Regions from separate parts of the Pseudoxanthomonas sp. genome, predicted to be linked through region 2. Evidence: riboswitches for the same ligand, from Rfam matches in the RefSeq annotation. Region 2 holds a riboswitch; each other region holds the start of a gene.

Region 1 (7,485 bases), 670 kb from region 2:
AGTCTGATAAGGGCGCATAGTCGCGGGCAGTAGACCCGAAACCGGGTGATCTAGTCATGGCCAGGGTGAAGGTGCCGTAACAGGTACTGGAGGCCCGAACCCACGTCTGTTGCAAAAGACGGGGATGAGCTGTGATTAGGAGTGAAAAGCTAATCGAACCCGGAGATAGCTGGTTCTCCTCGAAAGCTATTTAGGTAGCGCCTCATATGTATCCTCTTGGGGGTAGAGCACTGTTATGGCTAGCGGTCCATCGCGGATTAGCAAACCATTGCAAACTCCGAATACCAAGACGGACTGTATGGGAGACACACGGCGGGTGCTAACGTCCGTCGTGAAAAGGGAAACAACCCAGACCCACAGCTAAGGTCCCAAATTCACTGCTAAGTGGAAAACGATGTGGAAAGGCATAGACAGCCAGGAGGTTGGCTTAGAAGCAGCCACCCTTTAAAGAAAGCGTAATAGCTCACTGGTCGAGTCGGTCTGCGCGGAAGATTTAACGGGGCTAAGCAGTGAACCGAAGCTTGGGGTGCATCACTTTGTGATGCGCGGTAGAGGAGCGTTCCGTAAGCCGTTGAAGGTGACTTGAGAAGGTTGCTGGAGGTATCGGAAGTGCGAATGCTGACATGAGTAACGATAATGGGGGTGAAAAGCCCCCACGCCGAAAGCCCAAGGTTTCCTTGCGCAACGTTAATCGACGCAGGGTTAGTCGGTCCCTAAGGCGAGGGCGAAAGCCGTAGTCGATGGGAAGCAGGTTAATATTCCTGCACCTCGCGTAAGTGCGATGGAGGGACGGAGAAGGTTAGGCAGGCCAGGCGTTGGTAGTCCTGGTGAGAGAGTTGAGGCGGTTCCCTTTGGCAAATCCGGGGGAGCAACGTTGAGACTAAGGACGAGCCCTTTAGGGCGAAGCTGCTGATATCACGCTTCCAGGAAAAGCTCCTAAGCTTCAGCTTACGCAGACCGTACCGTAAACCGACACAGGTGGGTAGGATGAGAATTCTCAGGCGCTTGAGAGAACTCGGGTGAAGGAACTAGGCAAAATAGCACCGTAACTTCGGGAGAAGGTGCGCCTCTTCTGGTGAATAGCTGGGGGAGGCCGAAGTGACCAGGCCGCTGCGACTGTTTATCAAAAACACAGCACTCTGCAAACACGAAAGTGGACGTATAGGGTGTGACGCCTGCCCGGTGCTGGAAGGTTAATTGATGGGGTCAGCCGCAAGGCGAAGCTCTTGATCGAAGCCCCAGTAAACGGCGGCCGTAACTATAACGGTCCTAAGGTAGCGAAATTCCTTGTCGGGTAAGTTCCGACCTGCACGAATGGCGTAACGACAGCGGCGCTGTCTCCACCCGAGACTCAGTGAAATTGAAATCGCTGTGAAGATGCAGCGTTCCCGTGGCAAGACGGAAAGACCCCGTGAACCTTTACTATAGCTTTACATTGAACGTTGAGTTCGTCTGTGTAGGATAGGTGGGAGGCTATGAAACTGTGGCGCTAGCTGCAGTGGAGCCATCCTTGAAATACCACCCTGATGTGCTTGACGTTCTAACCTAGGTCCGTTATCCGGATCGGGGACCATGTATGGTGGGTAGTTTGACTGGGGCGGTCTCCTCCCAAAGAGTAACGGAGGAGCACGAAGGTACGCTCAGCGCGGTCGGACATCGCGCACTGTGTGCAAAGGCATAAGCGTGCTTGACTGCAAGATCGACGGATCAAGCAGGTACGAAAGTAGGTCTTAGTGATCCGGTGGTTCTGTATGGAAGGGCCATCGCTCAACGGATAAAAGGTACTCCGGGGATAACAGGCTGATACCGCCCAAGAGTTCATATCGACGGCGGTGTTTGGCACCTCGATGTCGGCTCATCACATCCTGGGGCTGTAGTCGGTCCCAAGGGTATGGCTGTTCGCCATTTAAAGTGGTACGCGAGCTGGGTTCAGAACGTCGTGAGACAGTTCGGTCCCTATCTGCCATGGGCGTTGGAGATTTGAGAGGGGCTGCTCCTAGTACGAGAGGACCGGAGTGGACGAACCTCTGGTGTTCCGGTTGTCACGCCAGTGGCACTGCCGGGTAGCTATGTTCGGAAGCGATAACCGCTGAAAGCATCTAAGCGGGAAGCGCGCCTCAAGATGAGATCTCCCGGGACACAAGTCCCCTAAAGGAACCATCAAGACTAGGTGGTTGATAGGTCAGGTGTGTAAGTGCAGTAATGCATTGAGCTAACTGATACTAATGATCCGTGTGGCTTGACCATATAACCTCAAGTGGCTTCGGGCTTAACCCGATGACCAACTTAACCTCGACAACACGTGTCGATGGCATCAAAACGAACTCACTACGTCACAAGTAAATACGCGAGTCAGGCGCTCAATCCAGCTTCAACGGATAGCGACGCTCCAACTGTCTCCCTGGTGAAATTAGCGCTGTGGTCCCACCCGTTCCCATCCCGAACACGGAAGTGAAACGCAGCTGCGCCGATGGTAGTGTGGCTTAAGCCATGCAAGAGTAGGTCATCGCCAGGGCCTTACCCCAGAACCCCGTAGATCGAAAGATCTGCGGGGTTCTTCTTTGCCCGAAGCAAAAGGGCGCCCAGGACTCGGCACTGGCAAAAGCTGGCGCGAGTTAATACGGAGACGCTGGCATTAATGCGCGGCTCGGGCGCTACAACCTGCCACGGACTACGGGGCAGGGGATGAAGATCTCAGCCGCGGCATCGAGCTCGCGCTGCACGCGCGGGCTGTGGAAGCATTCGAAGTCGTCGAAGGCATCGCTCCTGGCACTGCCCAGCGCCAGGTAATGTGGCCGATGGACGCGCTAACGTTTGAGCCGTCCGGCGCTACTCAGGCTCCTTGTAGCCCGATCCGCTGGGGCAGCAGCAGTGCTGGCGGTGCTTTGATCCATACGCTCGCCATCCAAAGCCCAGCGTTCCGGCTTCCAAACATGTATTGCCCAAAGCCTCCACAGATCGAAGTTACTGCGCGGACGGAAGCGTGAGTGCCCGTTTGTCAGGAGATGGATCTGTCTCAGTTTCCGGTTTGACCGGCGCTTGGTTGCGGCCGAGCAGGTTGTACCAGTGATAGCGCGCGATACCGAGCCACTCGATCGTGGCCAGGTCGCTGATCAGCAGGTTGTAGCTGTTGGGGAACCAGGACGGAAACGGTGCGGTGTAGTCGCTGCGCGCGGGGGCCGGATGCAGTCCGAAGTGTGCGAAGTACAGCAGGCTTCGACGCATGTGCAGTCCGGAAGTCACGAGGACCAGCGGGCCGTGATGGGTCGCTGCCAGCAGTCGGGCGGTGTACCTGGCGTTCTCCCAGGTGTTCCGCGAAGCGTTCTCCTTGATCACCGCCTCGGCCGGGACGCCGGCTTCTTCCAGCAGCGAGGCGTACAACTCGGCCTCCGTCTTACCCAGGCCGGCCGGATCCCCACCTGAGACCAGAACGCTGCAGCCATCCGTGGCCCGGGCGCAACGGTCGTAGAGCTGCACCGCACGCAGGATGCGGCTATAGGCCAAGGATTGTGGCTCGACGTCGCCTTCGTGGGGCAGCTTCTGCATGCCCATGCCGAGCAGCACGATGACCGAATCCGGCTGCCAGGCGATGCTGCGCGCGGTCTGCCCCCGCTGGGTGAAATCGACGATCCAGCCCGTCAGCACGCCGTTGCCGAGCAGCCAGAACGCGGTCAACCCGGACAGGCCCACGATACGCGCCGGCCACGGGCTGCGAAGACGTGACAACAGCAGGACGACCACGACACCAAGTGCAAGCAACAGCAGGGACATCGCGTGCGTCCGAAGAGAAGGAGACGCGCATGGTTGCAGATCGGTGCGACCGTCTTCCATGTCATGCGTGCAAGAAGCGATGACCGGGAGAAGCGGCCTCGCAGCGGCGGAGATCCCGGCCGCGCTTCGAGGCAAACATGGAAGGCCAACCTCGGCGCTGCTTGACCCACGAACGGCGCCTGCGTATCGTGCGCGGGTCGTGGTTTCATCGCTTCATCCCAATGAAGCGATGGATTAAACGGGAATCCGGTGACGTTCGCCCAGGCCCAGCCTGTTCGCACCATTCCGGAGCTGCCCCGCAGCGGTTATTGGAAACGACCTTCGCCATCTGCACTGGCTTCGCCCACACGGCGCGGCTGGGAAGCGGCGGACAGTAGGCGACGCGCCCCACGCGTCCTGTCCATGAGCCCGAAGACCGGCCACGACCGGCAGGCCTTTCATGCCTGTCCGTTTCGACCTGGTGCTTCTCGCGGGAGAAGCGAGGGCGCATGACTCCGCGGTCCGCGTGGAGCCATCTGCTTGTGCCTGTCCCGCTGGAAGACCGGTTCGCCCGCGGGGGCGAAGGTCGCTGGCGTGGCAGTCGTACGGGCAACCGGGCGCCTGGCGCGCGGTTCCTTCGTTCCTCAATGCCCAACGCAATGAGGAAACAACATGACACGAGTGACCAACCTGGGCTTCCCGCGCATTGGCGCGCGGCGTGAGCTCAAACACGCCCTGGAAAGCCACTGGCGTGGCGAATCCAGCGCCGACCAGTTGCAACAGACCGCCCGCGAACTCCGCGAACGCCACTGGAAGCGGCAACGCGCCGCCGGCGTCGACCTACCGCCGAGCAACGACTTCAGCCTGTACGACCAGGTCCTGGATACCGCGCTGTTGTTCGATGCGGTGCCGGCGCGTTACCGCCCGGTGTTCGAAGCCGACCCACTCGCCGGCCAGTTCGCGATGGCGCGCGGCTACCAGCGCGACGGACTGGACCTGCATGCGCTGGAAATGACCAAGTGGTTCGACACCAACTATCACTACCTGGTGCCGGAGCTGCAGGCCGGGCAGGTGTTCACGCTGCGCGGCGACAAGCCGGTAGCCGAATATCTGGAAGCCAAGGCGCTGGGCATCCAGACGCGTCCAGTGCTGATCGGGCCGGTGACCTTCCTGCACCTGGCCAAGACCACCGATGGCAGTGATCGCTTCGCACTGCTCGACCAGCTGTTGCCGGCCTACGCCGCGCTGCTGTCGCGCCTGCATGCGGCGGGCGCGGAATGGGTACAGATCGACGAACCCATCCTGTCGCTGGACCTCACCCCGCAGGTGCAGGACGCGCTGCGCCACGCCTACGCACTGCTGTCGCACGCGACCCGGCCCAAGCTGCTGCTGGCCAGCTATTTCGGCCCGCTGGGCGAAAACCTGCCGCTGGCCACCGCACTGCCGGTCGATGGCCTGCACCTGGATCTGGTCCGTGCGCCGGAGCAGCTCGACGACGTGTTGAAAGCTCTACCCGAGGACCGCGTGCTGTCGATTGGTGTGGTCGACGGCCGCAACGTCTGGCGCGCGAACCTGGACAACGCATTGCTGCTCGCGCGCTACGCCGCGGGCCACGTGGGCGGCGACCGCCTGTGGCTGGCGCCGTCGTGCTCGCTGCTGCATGTGCCGGTGGACCTGGCCCAGGAAAAGCAGCTGGATGCCGAACTGCGCAGCTGGCTTGCGTTCGGCGTGCAGAAACTGGAAGAGCTGCGCACGCTGGCCGATGCACTTGATGGCAGCATTGATGCCGAGCCGCGTCTGCAGCAGGCGCGCGATGCGCTGGAAGCACGCCGTCGTTCGCCGCGCGTCCACAATCCGCAGGTCGCCGCGCAGCTGGCGGCATTGCCAGGCGATGCCGCCAGCCGCCGCTCGCCGTATCCGGTGCGGGCGCAGGTGCAGGCCGCACGCTTGAAGCTGCCGCGCTGGCCGACGACGACCATCGGCTCATTCCCACAGACGCATGAGGTTCGCCATGCGCGTGCCCAGCATAAGAGCGGCAAGCTGTCCGATGCCGACTACGAGTTCTTCCTGGCGGCCGAGACGCAGCGCTGCGTGCGCGAGCAGGAAGCGCTCGGCCTGGACGTGCTGGTGCATGGCGAGTTCGAACGCAACGACATGGTCGAATACTTCGGCGAGCAGCTCGAAGGCTTCGCGTTCACCAAGTTGGGTTGGGTGCAGAGCTATGGCTCGCGTTGCGTGAAGCCGCCGATCATCTTCGGTGACGTGAGCCGCCCGGCACCGATGACGGTGTACTGGTCGCGCTATGCGCAGTCGCTGACGCAGCGGCCGATGAAGGGCATGCTGACCGGACCGGTGACGGTGCTGCAGTGGTCGTTCGTGCGCGATGACCAGGCGCGGTCGCAGACCTGCCGGCAGATCGCGCTCGCGCTGCGTCACGAAGTGCTGGACCTGGAAGCGGCCGGCATCGGCGTGATCCAGATCGACGAGCCCGCGCTGCGCGAAGGCCTGCCGCTACGACGTTCCGACTGGGCCGCGTATCTGGCCTGGGCGGTGGAAGCGTTCGGCCTGAGCGCCGGTGGCGTGGCCGATACCACGCAGATCCACACCCACATGTGCTACGCCGAGTTCAACGACATCATCGATGCGGTGGCGGCGATGGATGCCGACGTGATCTCGATCGAGACCTCGCGTTCGCGCATGGAACTGCTGGATGCATTCGTCCAGTTCCGTTACCCCAACGCGATCGGACCGGGCGTGTATGACATCCATTCGCCGCGCGTGCCGGACACGACCGAGATGGTGGCGTTGCTGGAGAAGGCGCGCGGAGTGATTCCGGCCGAGCAGCTGTGGGTCAACCCGGATTGCGGGCTGAAAACCCGGGGCTGGCCGGAGACCAAGGCGGCGCTGGCCGCCCTGGTGCAGGCGGCGCGGCAGTTGCGCGCCGAGTGCGCGCAGGCCGCCTGAGCCAACGCGACGGGTCCGGCCGCTGCGCCGGGCCCGTCGATGCAACGGAGTCCACCATGGAACACACGACAAACCCCCGCCAGCGCCTGGTCCTGCCACAGGGAGACCGGCTGCTGCTGCATTCCTGCTGCGCGCCCTGTTCGGGCGAGGTCATGGAAGCCTTCCTGGCTTCGGGGATCGACTACACGATCTACTTCTACAACCCCAACATCCATCCGCAGAAGGAATACCTGCTGCGCAAGGAAGAAAACATCCGCTTCGCCGACGCGCACGGAGTGCCGTTCGTCGATGGCGACTACGACACCGACAATTGGTTCGCCCGGGCCAAGGGCATGGAGAACGAACCCGAGCGCGGCATCCGCTGCACCATGTGTTTCGACATGCGCTTCGAGCGCACCGCGCTGTATGCGCATGAACATGGCTTCCCGGTGATGACCAGTTCACTGGGCATCTCGCGCTGGAAGAACATGCAGCAGATCAACGATTGCGGCCAACGGGCCGTGGCGCCCTACCAGGGCCTGCTGTACTGGGACTACAACTGGCGCAAGGGCGGCGGCAGCCAGCGCATGATCCAGATCAGCAAGCGCGAGCAGTTCTACCAGCAGGAATATTGCGGCTGCGTGTACTCGCTGCGCGACACCAACCGCCACCGCCGCGCGCAGGGCCGCGATCGGATCCAGCTGGGCGTGCTGTATTACGGAAGCGACACGCCGGAAGAATGAAGCGTGCCTTCAGCGCGGGACTGGCCCCAGCAGGCTGACCGAGATGACA
Region 2 (7,485 bases):
CAACGACATCGAGGGCCTGGACAATCCGACCAGCGAGCGCATCGCCGAGTGGATCTGGGACCACCTCAAGCCGGCATTGCCATTGCTGAGCCAGGTGGTGGTGCACGAGACCTGCACCGCCGGCAGCCGCTACCGCGGCCCGGCCGCAAACTGACGAAGCAACAGCAGAAGGGGCCGCCAGGCCCCTTTCTCGTTCAGGGCGACCGCCCCCCCTGCAACGACCGTTCGTCGGCCATCTTCGACCTACGTTGCATTGCAGCAAAACCACGGGTATGCTGCGTCGCAACATCACTCCCGCAAGAAAGCACGCGGCAGGGATGGCAGAGATCCCGCGTCGGCGCACCGCGCCACGCACCCCGAATTTGTGTGGGTCCCTCCCCCCGCACAAATCCAAGCCCGACAGGTCCCTCCCCCTGTCGGGCTTTTTTTTGGAAAAAATTCCAGCGCCACCTCATCGTCCGGGCAGCTTCAGTTCGAGTACTCAGGCCATCTTCCTCAGTCGGCACGCGGCCCCTGTTCGAACGCCTCCCCACCCGGACTGGGTGGACATCCCTTGATCGGCCAGCCCGGTTGTAACCGCGCGCAGCGTAGAATCGTGCACATGTCATTTGCCAGCCAGACCCTCTCAGGGACCAAGCCCGAGCAGTACGCGCAGCTGTTGGAGCAGGCGCGCGGCCTGATGTACGGCGAAGCCGACCGCATCGCCAACGCGGCCAACCTCTCGGCGCTGCTGTTCAACGCCCTACCCGATTTCAACTGGGCCGGCTTCTATTTCTACGACGGCACCGAACTGGTCGTCGGCCCGTTCCAGGGCCTGCCGGCCTGCGTACGGATCCGGCTCGACAAGGGCGTCTGCGGCGCCGCCGCCACGACCCGCCAGACCCAGCGCGTGCATGACGTGGAGGCCTTCCCCGGGCACATCGCCTGCGATGCAGCCTCACGCTCGGAACTGGTGGTGCCCCTGGTCAAGGACGGTGCCCTGATCGGCGTACTGGACATCGACAGCCCACTGGTCGGCCGTTTCGACGAAGACGACCAGCGCGGCCTGGAAGCCATCGCCGCGGCGTGGATCGAAGCACTGCGATGAGCACCACGCAGCTGCGCAATATCGGACCCAAGTCGGCCGCGTGGCTGCGGCAGGTCGGGCTGCGCACTGAAGAAGACCTCCGCGCCGTCGGTGCGGTCGATGCCTTCATGCGGGTCAAGCGCGCCGGCTTCCGGCCCAGCCTCAACCTGCTGTATGCGCTGGAAGGCGCGTTGCGCGGCTGCCACTGGCAGGAAGTGCCCGAATCACGTCGCCAGGAAATGGTGCAGGAAGCCGAAGCCGCCTCAGCCGCCCTACCGCCGCCGCGTGGCCGCCCGGCCGCCGCACCGGTGACCACCACCAACCACGGCAGCAGTGACGAGGGCGGCAGCGCGCCGTCGTTCGATTTCCTCGACAGCCCCGGCCGCGACGAAGACTGACCGCCTGATGCCGCGCTGCGGCAGGTGATCGCGTACACTCTGCGCCGCTTTCAGGTGACCCAATGCGCATGTCGTCGCGCCGCGGGTTGAAACGGGAAGCCGGTGAATCCCTCGCGGGGTGATTCCGGCGCTGCCCCCGCAACGGTAAGCGAGTCATGCCAACGCATCGGCCACTGTGCGCAACACGCACGGGAAGGCGCGACGGCGGAAGTATCCACTTCCAGCTCGCAAGCCCGGAGACCGGCCTTCAAGCACGGATCATTCCCGATCCATCACCGGTTGCGATGCGGAGGGCGTCGCGCGTGCCGCGCCGCCTGTCCGCGTGCGCAGTCCGCCTGCATCCTTCGTTCGCGATTTCTCCCGCCTTCCATGCGCGCGGGGCGCGCGACGGAGTCTTGAACACCATGAAGTACACCCTGCTTTCCCTGGCCATCGCGCTGGGCCTTCCCGCCATCGCCTCGGCGCAGACCGGCGACGATGCCGCCAACCTGGACCAGGTCTCGGTCACCGCCACGCGTACCGAAGTCGCCGTCCAGGACAGCCTGGTGCCCGTGCAGGTCATCTCCCGCGAGGAGATCGAACGCAGCCAGGCCACCTCGCTCCCCGACCTGCTGGCCGGCCGCGCCGGCATCAACATCGCCAACCAGGGCGGCCCGGGCAAGCTGACCAGCGTGTTCCTGCGCGGCACCGAATCGGACCAGGTGCTGGTGCTGGTCGACGGCGTGCGCCTGGGCTCGGTCACCTCCGGCCTGGCCGCATTCCAGGACCTGCCGGTCTCGCAGATCGACCATATCGAGATCGTGCGCGGCCCGCGTTCCAGCCTGTATGGCTCGGAAGCCATCGGCGGCGTGATCCAGATCTTCACCCGCACTGGCGGCAAAGGCCTGAACACCTACGCCCAGCTGGGCTTCGGCAGCAACAACCTGCGTAACCACAGCGCCGGCTTCAGCTACCGTGGCGACCGCGGCTGGCTGTCGGCCAACGCCGCCTACCAGGAAACCGACGGCATCAATGCCTGCAACGGGTCGGCCACGCTGTTCGCCGGTTGCTATGTCGACGAACCCGACCGCGATGGCTACCGCAACACGTCCATCGGCGTGCGCGGCGGCATCAACGTCACCGATACGCTGAGCCTGGAAGGCAACTTCCTCAACGCCGACAGCCTCAACGAATACGACGGCAGCAGCTACGTCGGCAACGAGGCAGAAAACCTGCAGCGCGTGGCCGGTGGCAAGCTGCTGTGGAGCCCGTCCGACGCCTTCCGCCTGACCGTGCAGGCCGGCCGTGCCGACGACCAGGCGGACAACTACTACGCCGATGCCAGCACCGGCACCCGCAGCTTCGTCAGCACCTTCGATACCCGTCGCGACACCGCCTCGGTGCAGGGCGACTACACCTTTGCCGAAGGCCAGGTCATCACGCTCGGCGGCGACTGGTTGAACGACCAGGTCGTCAGCACCACCGCCTACGATGTGGACAGCCGCGACAACACCGGCGTGTTTGCCGAGTACCAGGGCACGTTCGGCGCGCAGTCGGTGCAGGCCTCGGTGCGCAATGACGACAACGAGCAGTTCGGTTCGCACACCACCGGCAGCCTCGGCTACGGCTTCGGCTTCGGCAATGGCTTCAAGTTCACCGCCAGCGCCGGCACCGGCTTCAAGGCACCGACCTTCAACGACCTGTACTACCCGGGCTTCAGCAATCCGGACCTGAAGCCGGAGAAGAGCAAGTCGCTCAACCTGGGCCTGGCCCAGTACGGCCAGGGCTGGAACTGGACCTTCAACGCCTATGAAACCCGCATCGACGACCTGATCGGCTACGACACCGCCTACAACGTGGTCAACGTGGACAAGGCCAAGATCCGCGGTGCCGAGCTGACCGGTTTCGTTTCGCTGTACGGCGTGGACATCAACGCCCAGATCAGCCACACCGACCCGCGCAATGACGGCGACGACAGCATCAACAAGGACAACTGGCTGGCCCGCCGTGCGCGTGACACCGCGCGCCTGGACCTGGATTACGCCATCGGTGATTTCCGCATCGGCCTGACCGGCACCGGCACCGGCCATCGTTTCGACGATGCGGCCAACACCGTGCGCCTGGCCGGCTATGGCACCCTGGACGTGCGCCTGGAATATGCACTGAGCAGCGACTGGACCCTGCAGGCCAAGGCCGCCAACGTGTTCGACAAGCAGTACGAAACCGTGCAGTGGTTCAACCAGCCGGGCCGCGAGTACACCGTCAGCATCCGCTGGCAGGCCAAGCAGCAGTAAGTTTTCCGCTACATGAAAGAAGAAAAAGCCGGCAGCGATGCCGGCTTTTTCTTTGAGCGGAGAGACCTCGGGACGGCGCCTGTGCCGACATGACTGCAACGAAATGCATCCATGACCGTCGTCATCCCCGCGAACGCGGGGACCCAGCGACTTGATCTTCATACAAGCAACGTCACTGGCCCGCTTTCGCGGGACTTTCAACAGCCGAAGCGCCTTAAAACAGCCGAAGCGCTTTAAAACAGCCGAATGGCTGGTCATGGCTGGTCATGGCCAGTAACGACGGTCAGGAGAAATCGCGCGCAGGCCTGACTAATCGGCACCAAGCCGATTCAACGGAATCCGCAGGTACGACACACCATCGTCTTCCGCAGGCGGCAGCCGACCGCCGCGCAGGTTGACCTGCAGCGCAGGCAGGATCAGGCGTGGCACCGGCAGCACCGCATCGCGCGCCTGCCGGCGTGCGACGAAGTCGGCCTCAAGCGCATCGCCGCCAACATGCACGTTATGCGCACGCTGCTCGGCCACGGTGGTCTGCGTGGTCGCCGGCTTGGCCTCGCCCGGATAGTCGTGGCACAGGAACAGGCGCGTCTGCGGCGGTAGCGACAGCAGGCGACGAATCGAGGCATACAGGCGCGCGGCATCGCCGCCGGGGAAGTCCGTGCGCGCCGTGCCCGCGGCCGGCGCGAACAGCGTGTCGCCGATGAACACCGCATCGCCGATGCGATAACTCAGGCTGTCATCGGTGTGGCCCGGCGTGGCCAACACCTGCGCCTGCAGCGTGCCGATGGCGAATGCATCGCCATCGTCGAACAGCCGGTCGAACTGACGACCATCGGCCACGAATTCATCGCCCCAGCCGAACAGTGCCTTGAAACGCTGCTGCACCTGGACGATGCCGCAGCCGATCGCCACCGGCGCACCCAGCGCATCGCGCAGGTAACCGGCCGCGCTCAGGTGATCGGCATGCGCGTGGGTTTCCAGGATCCATTGCACGTCCAGGCCCTGCTCACGCACGGCCGCCAGCAATACATCGGCCGACGTCGTGGAGGTGTGCGCGGCAGCCGCGTCGTAATCCAGCACCGGATCGATGATGGCAGCCGCGTGGCTGGCCGGGTCACGGACCAGGTAGGTGATCGTGCCGGTGGGTGCATCGAAGAACGACTGTACCTGCGGCGTCGCGTCAATCTGTGTCATGCAATCTCCTTGCGCCGCGAACGAGGCTCAGGCCGCCTGCAGCAGGTCGGGGAACGCGTCGATCACCTGGCGCGCACCTGCGGCATCCAGATCGAGCGACTTGCGGTAGCCGTAGCGCACCAGCACCAGTGGCACGCCCGCATTGTGCGCGGCCAGTGCATCGCTTTCCGAATCACCGACCATCAGGCAATCCTTCGCATCCAGGCCGAACTGCCGGCACAGGTGCCACAGTGGCTCCGGCGCAGGCTTGCGCTGCGGCAGCGTATCGCCGCCGACGATGCCGTCGAAGTAATGCAGCAGGCCGCGCGCTTCCAGCAGCGGGCGCACGAACTGTTCGGGCTTGTTGGTACACACCGCCAGCTTGATGCCCTGCGCGTGCAGCGCAGCCAGCGTGCCTTCCACGCCCGGATAAGCCAGGCCATCCAGTGCGGTGTCGCCGTAATGCTTGAGGAAGCCGGGCATCACCGTGTCGATGTCCACCTCGCTGCCGGCCGCACGCATCGCATAGGTGATCAGTTGGCGCGAACCTTCGCCAATCCACTGGGTGATCTGCGCGAGGTCGTAGTTGGGCAGCTGCCAGTCGGTGAGCGTGCGATTGACCGCCTGCGCGATGTCCGGTGCGCTGTCGACCAGGGTTCCATCCAGATCGAAGATCACCAGCGGGTACGGGAAAGACAACGGCATGCTCCAGGCAACGTGGGAAGCGGCATTCTAGCTGCTGCCCGCAGGCGGCCTTCAGCCGGCGCGTGCGGCAGCGGTGTCCGGCGTCAGTGCCTCCAGCACGCGGCAATCGGCGATGCGGCCGCCCGGGCAGGCGCCGATCATGTGTTCCAGTTCGCCCTGCAACGCCTGCAGGTCACGCACCTTGCGGGCGATGTCGTCCAGGTGCACCTGCACGGCGGCATCCACCGAAGCGCAGGCGTCTTCGCGATGTGCGGCCAGCTCAAGCAGCGCGCGCACCTGTTCGATCGAGAAACCCAGTTCGCGCGCGCGCCGCACGAAGCCCAGGCGCTGCGCGTCGGTCCCGGCGTAGTGGCGGTAGTTGCCCTCCGAACGCAGCGGCGCGGCCAGCAGGCCGATCTTTTCGTAGTAGCGGATGGTCTCGGCCTTGGTCCCGGTGCGCTGGGCCAACTGGCCGATGGTGAAGGTGGCCGTCATCGCTTGACCCTCTAGTGGCTACAGGGTTGATAAAGGCTTCCGCCGCGACTTTCAAGCCCACCGCGCCGCCGGAGACCCCATGGACCATTGCTGCAGCCACAAACGCATCGAACTGGAAGCCCTGGCCCGCCAGGCGGCGCAGCGGCGCGTGCTGGTGGCGGTGATGGCGATCAACCTGGCGATGTTCGTGCTGGAGTTCGGCGCCGGCGTGGTGGCCCATTCCAGCGCGCTGCAGGCCGATGCGGTCGACATGCTGGGCGATGCGGTGGTCTATGCGCTAAGCCTGTACGCGGTGGACCGTGGTGCGCGCTGGGAAGCGGGCGCGGCGCTGGCCAAAGGCCTGCTGATCCTGGCGTTCTTCGTGTTCATCGTGTTGGAGATCGTCGTGAAAGTGCAGCAGGGCGTGCCGCCGTCCAGCGGCCTGATGCTGGCCTTCGGCATGCTGGCATTGGTCGCCAACGGCGCCTGCCTGGCGTTGCTGTGGCGTTTCCGCAGCCTCAACCTCAACATGAAAAGCACCTTCGAGTGCTCACGCAACGATGTGATCGCCAACGTTGGCGTCTTGATCGCTGCCGGCGCGGTGGCGCTGACCGGAACGGGCTGGCCGGACATCGTGGTGGGCGCGGTGATCGCGCTGCTGTTCCTGCGCTCGGCCCTGCGCGTGATCGGCGAAGCCTGGCCGGCCTGGCGGGCTTCGGCCGCTGCCCGCTGACCGGATCGACATTGTTCAAGCCCGTATCGGATGCCTAGACTCGCCCCGCCCATGATCCACCTCGCCCGCCGCCTCCGCCGTGTCCTGCGCCTGCCCGCGCTGGTGCTGCTGTTGCTGGCCACACTGGCCAATCCGGTGCTGGCGACCGTGGGCGACACGCATGAAGCCGCCCTGGGCCATGCCGCGCATCTCCATGACGTGGACATGCATGGCACGGACAACAATGCGGCCCTGGACGCCGATGAAGACAGCGGTGATCTGTTGCATGCCCTGATCCACGCAGCGCATTGCTGCGGCCACCTGAGCGCCCTGCCGGTCGCCCTGTTCTTCCCGCTGGCACGGCCATCGGCCAGCCTTGCGCCATGCACCGAGCCGGTGCTGCCGGTGGGCATGCACCCGGCATTCGCCATCCGTCCTCCGATCGCGAGCTGATGCGCAGGGCCGGCCTTCGCGCCGGCGCATCGGTTCCCGCTTTTCCCTTCGGAGACATCCCCATGTGGTTGCGCTTGACGGCCTTGGCCGTCTTCGCCGTCGTCCCTGCGCTGCGCGCGCAGGAACGCCCGCCGATTTCCCCTTTGACCCTAGACCAGGCCATCGCCCGCGTGGCCCAGGCCCATCCCGACCTGCGCCTGATCGACGGCCGCGCTGCGGTCCTGTCCGCCCAGCGCGAGGGCGCCAGCCTGC
Region 3 (7,485 bases), 650 kb from region 2:
ACACGTAGGCGAAGGCCGCGAAGAAGAACAGGCCTTCGATGCACGCGGCAAAGCAGATCTGGTTGAGCAGGAACTGGCGGCGGTGCGCGCGCGTTTCCAGGCGGCTGAGGTCCTGGATGGTGTCCATCCACTTGAAGCAGAACTCGGCCTTCTTCTTGATCGACGGGATGTTCTCCACCGCGGCGAACGCCTTGATGCGCTCGGCCGGGTCCGGCAGGTAGTTGTCCAGCAGGGTCAGGTAGAACTGCACGTGCAGCGCTTCTTCGTACAGCTGGCGCGACAGGTACATGCGCGCTTCGGGCGCATTGATGTGCTGGTACAGGTTCAGCACCAGGTTGTTGGACACGATCGAATCGCCGGTGGCGAAGAAGGCGACCAGCCGGTGGATCAGGTGGCGATCGGCCGGGGTCATCTTGTCGTGCAGGTCGGTGATGTCGATCTGGAAGTTGATCTCGTCCACCGTCCAGCTGTTCTTGATCGCGTCGCGATACATGTCATAGAACTGCGGATAGCGCATCGGGCGCAGGGTCAGTTCAAAACCGGGATCGAGCAGCATCTGGCGGGGTTGGGCGGACATGGGTTTCTCGCTTGTGTTCGGTATTGCTTTGAAAAAGCACGCGTGCGGCGCGCCGGATGAACATCAGGATCAGCGCGCATCGCGCGCCGACCGCGCCGCTTTCCAAAAAGAAAGCGGCGTGATGGGTCTTACTGGCAGGCCTCGCAGGCTTCCGGGTTTTCCAGCGAGCAGCTGACCGCTTCGTCCGGGGTGAACACCGGCTTGGGGGCTTCGCTGGCGCCGTGGCTGATGGTGGCCTTGGCGATGCGGGTGGCCGGACGCGAACGCAGGTAGTAGGTGGTCTTGATGCCCTGCTTCCACGCGTACATGTACATGGAGGACAGCGCGCCGATGTTCGGGCTTTCCATGAACAGGTTGAGCGAGGCGGACTGGTCGATGAAGGCGCCACGGCCGGCGGCCATGTCGATCAGCGAGCGCATCGGGATTTCCCAGGTGGTGCGGTAGATGTGGCGCAGCGTTTCCGGGATCTCGGCGATGCCCTGGATCGAGCCTTCGGCCAGCTTGATGGCGTCGCGGATTTCCGGGGTCCACTGGCCGAGCTTCTTCAGCTCGCCCACCAGGTAGCGGTTGACCTGCAGGAAGTCGCCGGACAGCGTCTCGCGCTTGAACAGGTTGGACACCTGCGGCTCCACGCACTCGTAGCAGCCGGCGATGGAGGCGATGGTGGCGGTCGGGGCGATGGCGATCAGCAGCGAGTTGCGCAGGCCGTGGGTCTTGATGCGCTCGCGCAGGGCATCCCAGCGCGCGGCGTCGTCGGGCACCACGTTCCAGGCGTCGAACTGCAGCTCGCCGTTGGCCGCGCGGGTGTCGGCGAAGGACGGATGCTTGCCGCGTTCCTGGGCCAGTTCGCACGAGGTTTCCAGCGCGTGGAAGTAGATGGTCTCGGCGATCTTGTTGGAGATCGCGCGCGCCTCGGCGCTGTCGAAGGCCAGGCGCTTCTTGAAGAACACGTCCTGCAGGCCCATGCAGCCCAGGCCGACCGGACGCCAGCGCAGGTTGCCGCGACGCGCGGTTTCGATCGGATAGAAGTTCAGGTCGATCACGCGGTCCAGCTGGCGCACGGCCAAGCGCACGGTCTCGGCCAGCTTCTCGAAATCGAAGTCACCGTGGGCGTCGAAATGGCGACCCAGGTTGATCGAGCCCAGGTTGCACACCGCGGTCTCGTCGTTGGAAGTGACCTCCAGGATTTCGGTGCACAGGTTGGACAGGTGGATCACGTTGCCGGCGCGCAAGGTCTGGTTGGACGCCTTGTTGCACTTGTCCTTGAACGTCATCCAGCCGTTGCCGGTCTCGGCCAGGGTGCGCATCATCCGGGCGTAGAGCTTGCGCGCGGAGATGGTCTTGGAGGCCTTGCCCTGGGCTTCGGCCTGCAGGTAGGCGCGCTCGAAGGCTTCGCCGTACAGGTCGGTCAGTTCCGGGGTGGTCTTGGGATCGAACATGGACCACTGCGCATCGGCTTCCACGCGCTGCATGAACAGGTCCGGCACCCAGTTGGCCAGGTTGAGGTTGTGGGTGCGGCGGGCGTCGTCACCGGCGTTGTCACGCAGCTCCAGGAAGTCTTCCAGGTCGGCGTGCCAGGTTTCCAGGTACACGCAGGCCGCGCCCTTGCGCTTGCCGCCCTGGTTCACAGCCGCGACCGACGAATCCAGCGTCTTCAGCCACGGCACGATGCCGTTGGAATGGCCGTTGGTCGACTTGATCAGCGAGCCGCGCGCACGCACGCGGGTGTAGCTGACGCCGATGCCGCCGGAGAACTTGGACAGCTGGGCGATGTCGCCGTACTTGGAATAGATCGACTCCAGCGAATCCTGCGGCGAGTCCAGCAGGAAGCACGAGGACAGCTGCTCGTGGGTGGTGCCGGAGTTGAACAGCGTCGGCGAGGACGGCAGGTAGTCCAGGTTGCCCATGCGCTGGTACAGCGCCAGGGCTTCGGGCACGTCTTCGCTCAGCGCGCTGGCGATACGCAGGAAGAACTGCTGCGGGGTCTCGATCACCTTGCGGGTGTGCGGGTGGCGCAGCAGGTAGCGGTCGTACAGCGTGCGCAGGCCGAAGTATTCGAACTCCTTGTCCAGGTTGATGTCGATCGCATCGTTGAGCTTGCGCGCGTTGGTCTGCGCGAAGTTCAGCAGGCGGTCGTTGATCAGGCCCACTTCGTGGCCGCGGCTGATCGACTGCGAGAAGGCATGGATCTCCTGGCCAGAGACTTCCTTGGCGATGAAGTTGGCCAGCAGGCGCGCGGCCAGGCGGCCGTATTCGGGCTCTTCGCCGATCAGCAGCGCGGCGGTACGGATGGACAGTTCGTCCAGTTCCTGGGTGGTGGCGCCGTCGTACAGGCCGGAGATGGTGCGGGTGGCCACGCGCATCGGATCGACCGCATGCAGGCCTTCGGCGCAGCGCTGGATGGCGCGCACGATCTTGTTCAGGTCCACGGCCTCGTCGCCGCCGTTGCGCTTCTTCACGCGCATCGCGGTCGCGGTCGGCGGCGAGGTCAGCAGGAATTCTGCATCGGCCGGGCGCGCAGCCGCGGCGGTATCGGTCTGGGTCACGAGTTGGTTCTCCATGCGTGGTGCACACCCCGCGCCTGTCCCTAAGCAGGCGTGGAACGGCGTTGGTGTTCGAGTGTGGGAAGGCGGCGTCGCAAGCGCCGCGACGCACGGGTGTACCGGCGACGGTGCCTGCTTCGCCAGCCATCTCCCCTCGGAGACTCCTCGGCCGGCACCGCGCGTTGTGCTTGCGCGCGGCTGTCGGCAGGTCTTCGGACTCATGGGCATGAAGGCCAGGCCTTCTCCTCCTCCGCCGCTTCCCGGGCCATGCAGGCCCCAGTGCTTTTATGACGAAGTCGTTCCCAATTACCGCTGCGGGGCAGTGTCGGCCTAGGCCCTACAGGCCGCACCGACTTCCCTTTTCATCCGTGGGCAAGCACGCCCGCGGAACCGACGGCCCCAAGATAGTGGGGTCATTCCCGGTCGTCAACGCTAAATGTAGTGAGTTTTCGACATGTCCAGATGCCATGGGCGTTCCACGGGTTTTCGCCGTGGAGCATCACCCGCACCCCGTGACCATGGCTGCGGGTTGCCGGGGAGTTGACGCGCCCTTGCCTGCCGGTGTCCGATCTTGCGCAGGCACCTTCCGCCGACCGGCGGTGACGGCACCCCTTCCGCGTCCCGTCCACGAAGAGTCCGCCATGCACGACAACGCTTTTTCCCCCGGTCACTCCACCCTGCGCCGCGCCGCGCCATTCCTGCTGCTGGCGTTGGCCGCCCTGCTCGGCGCCTGGCTGGTGCAGGCGGTGGTGGCGCACTGGGACGTGCAGCCCGGCCTGCGCCAGGCCATGCGTGATGGCCTGATCTGTGCCGGCGCCACGGCGCTGGGCGCGCTGCCGGTGCTGGCCATCGGCCGCATTCCGCAACGCCTGGCCGATTGCCTGATGGGCTTCGGCGCCGGGGTGATGTTGGCGGCGACCGCGTTTTCGCTGATCGTGCCGGGGCTGCAGGCTGCCAGGGAGCAACATTTCGATGGCGTCGGCGCCGGCCTGGTGATCAGCGTGGGCATCTGCCTGGGCGTGGCGATGATGTTGCTGATGGACCGGGCGGTGCCGCATGCACACCTGGACCAGGAGGGCCACACCACCCGCAGCGTCGCCGGACAGCTGGCCGAGTGGCTGCCGCCGCGGGTGATGCTGTTCGTGCTGGCCATCACCCTGCACAACATTCCCGAGGGCATGGCGGTGGGCGTGGCGTCGGGTTCGGGCATGGCCAATGCCGAACCCTTCAGCATGGCCATTGCCTTGCAGGACATCCCCGAAGGCCTGGTGATCGCACTGTCGCTGGCCACCGCCGGCGTGCGCCGCAGCCGCGCGGTGTTGATTGGCGTGCTGTCGGGACTGGTGGAGCCGGTCGGCGCGCTGGTCGCGGCGCTGGCGGTCGGCGCGTTCTCCACCCTGTTGCCGTGGGGCCTGGCGTTCGCGGCCGGGGCGATGCTGTTCGCGGTCAGCCACGAGGTCATTCCCGAATCGCACCGCAACGGCCACGAGACCTCAGCCACCATCGGCCTGACCCTGGGCTTCTGCCTGATGATGGTGATGGATACCGGCCTGGGCTGAAGGCAGGTCACCAGCGACGTCTGCCTGCGGGATTCCTGCGGGAATCGATGACGCCGCATCGCAGTCTGTGTCTTGCGCGTCATTTGAGAGTCATTTACATTTGCGCGCCGCGAGCGTCTGCATGACGCCTCGCACCCGGTCGTCCAGACCGGTGCCAGCCCAGCCTGGGCCAGCCCTCCCTCTGCTCATCGTGACCGTCCGCCGCGCCTTGCGTCGGTCATGGCCCCCTGCTGCCTGCGCATCGAGATCCCCATGACCGCCTCCGCTCTCCCGCGCGCGCCTGCCGCGCTGTTCCGCTCACCGCTGGCCACGGCACTGCTGCTCGCGCTGGGCGTGCTGGCCCTGCCCGCGCTGGCTGCCGATGAAGACAGCGACACCGAAACAAAACGCCATGCGCCCAAGACCCTGGGCAACGTGCAGGTCACCGGCAATCGGGTCGAGCCGTCCACCACCACGCGCCTGCCGATCAGCATCCAGGACACGCCGCAGTCGGTCAGCGTGATCGGCCTGCAGCGTCTGGAAGACGAGTCGATGTTCAGCATCAACGACGTGATGCGCAACGTCACCGGCGTCAACGTGTCCTTCTACGACACCCAGCGCCCGCTGTACTACGCGCGCGGCTTCCAGATCACCGACTTCCAGGTGGACAGCCTGCCGACCTACAGCGGCTCGACCAACCAGGAATACGACACCGCCTTCTATGACCGCATCGAAGTGATCCGTGGCGCCAACGGCCTGCTCAGCGGCGCCGGAATTCCCTCGGCCACGGTCAACCTGCTGCGCAAGCGCCCGGGCCGCGAGTTCGATGCGTCGGTCACCGCCAGCGCCGGCAGCTGGGATTTCAAGCGCGTGCAGGCCGACGTGAGCGTGCCGCTGACCAGGGATGGCCGTTTCCGCAGCCGCTGGGTCGGCGCCTGGACCGACCGCGACTATTACTACGACCGCTACAGCGAGAACAAAAAAGCCGGCATGGCCGTGCTGGAAGGTGACCTGACCGACAGCACCACGGTCACGGCTGGCTACCAGATCCAGGACAACAACCCGGTCGGTTCGACCTGGGGCACGGTGCCGTTCTTCGCCGCCGATGGCTCGAAGGCCAACCTGTCGCGTTCGACCAATTTCGCCCCGCGCTGGACGCGCTGGCAGCGCAAGACCAGCACCGCCTTCGCCAACCTGGAACAGCGCTTCGGCGAGGACTGGCTGCTGAAGGTCAACCTCGCGCACACGACCGGCGACGTGCAAAGCCTGCGCGCGTACGGCAGCGGCTATCCCGATCCGGTCACCGGCACGGGCACCTACATCCAGGCCAGCGCGGGCGAGACCAACGACAGCCGCGATGCGGTCGATGTGTACCTGTCGGGCAAGTTCTCGCTGTTCGGCCAGACCCACGACGTGGTGGTCGGCGGCAGCTGGCAGGACCTGCAATCGACCACGCCGGGCACGGCGCTGGTGTACCCCGGTGACTGGGTCGCACTGGGCAACGCACGCGCCTATTACGTGCCCAACCTGTACGACTGGGACGGCGATGCCGGCGCGGTCAGCTACACCCACACCGGCGCATGGCGCCAGGCCCGCACCAGCCAGCGCGGTGTGTACGCCTCCACTCGCCTGCACCTGGCCGAACCGCTGTCGCTGATCGCCGGCGCGCGCCTGAGTTCGTGGGAAACCCGCACCCGCGCGTATGACACCGCCGGCACCTATACCGGCACCAGCGGCCGCTACAAGGTCAGCGACGAGGTGACTCCGTACGTGGGCATCGTCTACGACCTCGTCCCGGACGTATCGGTCTACGCCAGCTATACGGAAATCTTCAATCCGCAGAACTACAAGGACAAGGACAACAACCTGCTGGCGCCGGTGGAAGGCTCCAACCTGGAAACCGGCATCAAGGCGCAGCTGTTCGGCGGCAAGGCGCTGGCCACCGCGGCGGTGTTCGAGGCCAAGCAGGACAACTACGCGATGCGCGACACCAGCCAGCCCGAAGGCTCGCTGCCCGATGGCAGCAGCGCCTACGTCGGCGTCAACGGCACCAAGAGCCGTGGTTGGGAAGTGGATTTCAACGGCGAGCTGCTGCCGGGCTGGACGCTCAACGCCGGCTACACCCACGTCAAGGTGACACGCGCACCAACCGATGCGATCTACGCCAACCTGCCGGAGGACTACCTGCAGCTGTCCACGCAGGTGCGCCTGCCGGGCAGCTGGGACCGCCTGAGCCTGGGCGGCGGCGTCAGCTGGCAGAACAAGGTGCAGGGCTTCAACATCCTGCGGCCCAATGGCGATGGCACCACCACGCCGGTCACGGTCACCCAACCGTCGTACGCGCTGGTGCACTTCAACGCCAACTACCGCATCAACGACCAGTGGACCGCGACGCTGTCAGTGCGCAACGCGCTGGACAAGACGTACTGGGCCAACCTGGACTACCAGAACTACGGCGAGCCGCGCTTCGTCTCGGCCAGCGTGCGCTGGCGGTTCTGAGTCACGCGTCTGCGACGCGTCGCCAGCCGCAGGGATGCGGCGGCGGCGCGTCGTTCTATTTAGCAGGCGTCACCGGACACGGCTCGCCGCGGAAGGTCAGACGCTGCAGCCGTGTCGGTTCCACGCACGGCGGCGCCTTGGGTTTTGCGGCCGCCGCCGCAGCTGCAGCGCGTTCGTGCTGCAGCTGGGCCAGGCGCGCCTTGATCTGCGGCATCACCGCCAGGGTGGCCTTTTCGCCTTCCAGGATCGCGGCGCCGCGCTGGGTGAAATCGGCCGCGCCGATATCGTTGACCTTGGGCCGGATCACCACGTCGGCACGCGCCAGCTC

Evidence for each region. Region 2 has a riboswitch for cobalamin ahead of btuB (TonB-dependent vitamin B12 receptor). Riboswitches for the same ligand answer to the same signal wherever they lie in the genome.
Region 1: another riboswitch for cobalamin. It lies ahead of metE (5-methyltetrahydropteroyltriglutamate--homocysteine S-methyltransferase); the one in region 2 lies ahead of btuB (TonB-dependent vitamin B12 receptor).
Region 3: another riboswitch for cobalamin. It lies ahead of O8I58_RS11980 (ribonucleoside-diphosphate reductase subunit alpha); the one in region 2 lies ahead of btuB (TonB-dependent vitamin B12 receptor).

The regions. Positions count from the first base shown of each region.
Region 1 covers NZ_CP114978.1:2,780,225-2,787,709, reverse strand. Annotated here, with positions in the region: rRNA gene O8I58_RS12065 (23S ribosomal RNA) at 1-2,247, shown strand, start outside; rRNA gene rrf (5S ribosomal RNA) at 2,401-2,515, shown strand; gene O8I58_RS12055 (YdcF family protein) at 2,965-3,771, opposite strand; cobalamin riboswitch at 3,955-4,210, shown strand; gene metE (5-methyltetrahydropteroyltriglutamate--homocysteine S-methyltransferase) at 4,423-6,714, shown strand; gene O8I58_RS12045 (epoxyqueuosine reductase QueH) at 6,771-7,436, shown strand; gene O8I58_RS12040 (MgtC/SapB family protein) at 7,446-7,485, opposite strand, start outside.
Region 2 covers NZ_CP114978.1:2,113,500-2,120,984, forward strand. Annotated here, with positions in the region: gene queD (6-carboxytetrahydropterin synthase QueD) at 1-154, shown strand, start outside; gene O8I58_RS09115 (free L-methionine (R)-S-oxide reductase MsrC) at 602-1,087, shown strand; gene O8I58_RS09120 (TfoX/Sxy family protein) at 1,084-1,464, shown strand; cobalamin riboswitch at 1,500-1,728, shown strand; gene btuB (TonB-dependent vitamin B12 receptor) at 1,869-3,737, shown strand; gene O8I58_RS09130 (MBL fold metallo-hydrolase) at 4,047-4,931, opposite strand; gene O8I58_RS09135 (phosphoglycolate phosphatase) at 4,959-5,615, opposite strand; gene O8I58_RS09140 (MerR family transcriptional regulator) at 5,667-6,089, opposite strand; gene O8I58_RS09145 (cation efflux transmembrane domain-containing protein) at 6,169-6,801, shown strand; gene O8I58_RS09150 (hypothetical protein) at 6,853-7,233, shown strand; gene O8I58_RS09155 (TolC family protein) at 7,296-7,485, shown strand, end outside.
Region 3 covers NZ_CP114978.1:2,760,787-2,768,271, forward strand. Annotated here, with positions in the region: gene O8I58_RS11975 (ribonucleotide-diphosphate reductase subunit beta) at 1-577, opposite strand, end outside; gene O8I58_RS11980 (ribonucleoside-diphosphate reductase subunit alpha) at 706-3,138, opposite strand; cobalamin riboswitch at 3,306-3,530, opposite strand; gene O8I58_RS11985 (ZIP family metal transporter) at 3,762-4,679, shown strand; gene O8I58_RS11990 (TonB-dependent siderophore receptor) at 4,932-7,157, shown strand; partial or broken gene O8I58_RS11995 (patatin-like phospholipase family protein) at 7,213-7,485, opposite strand, start outside.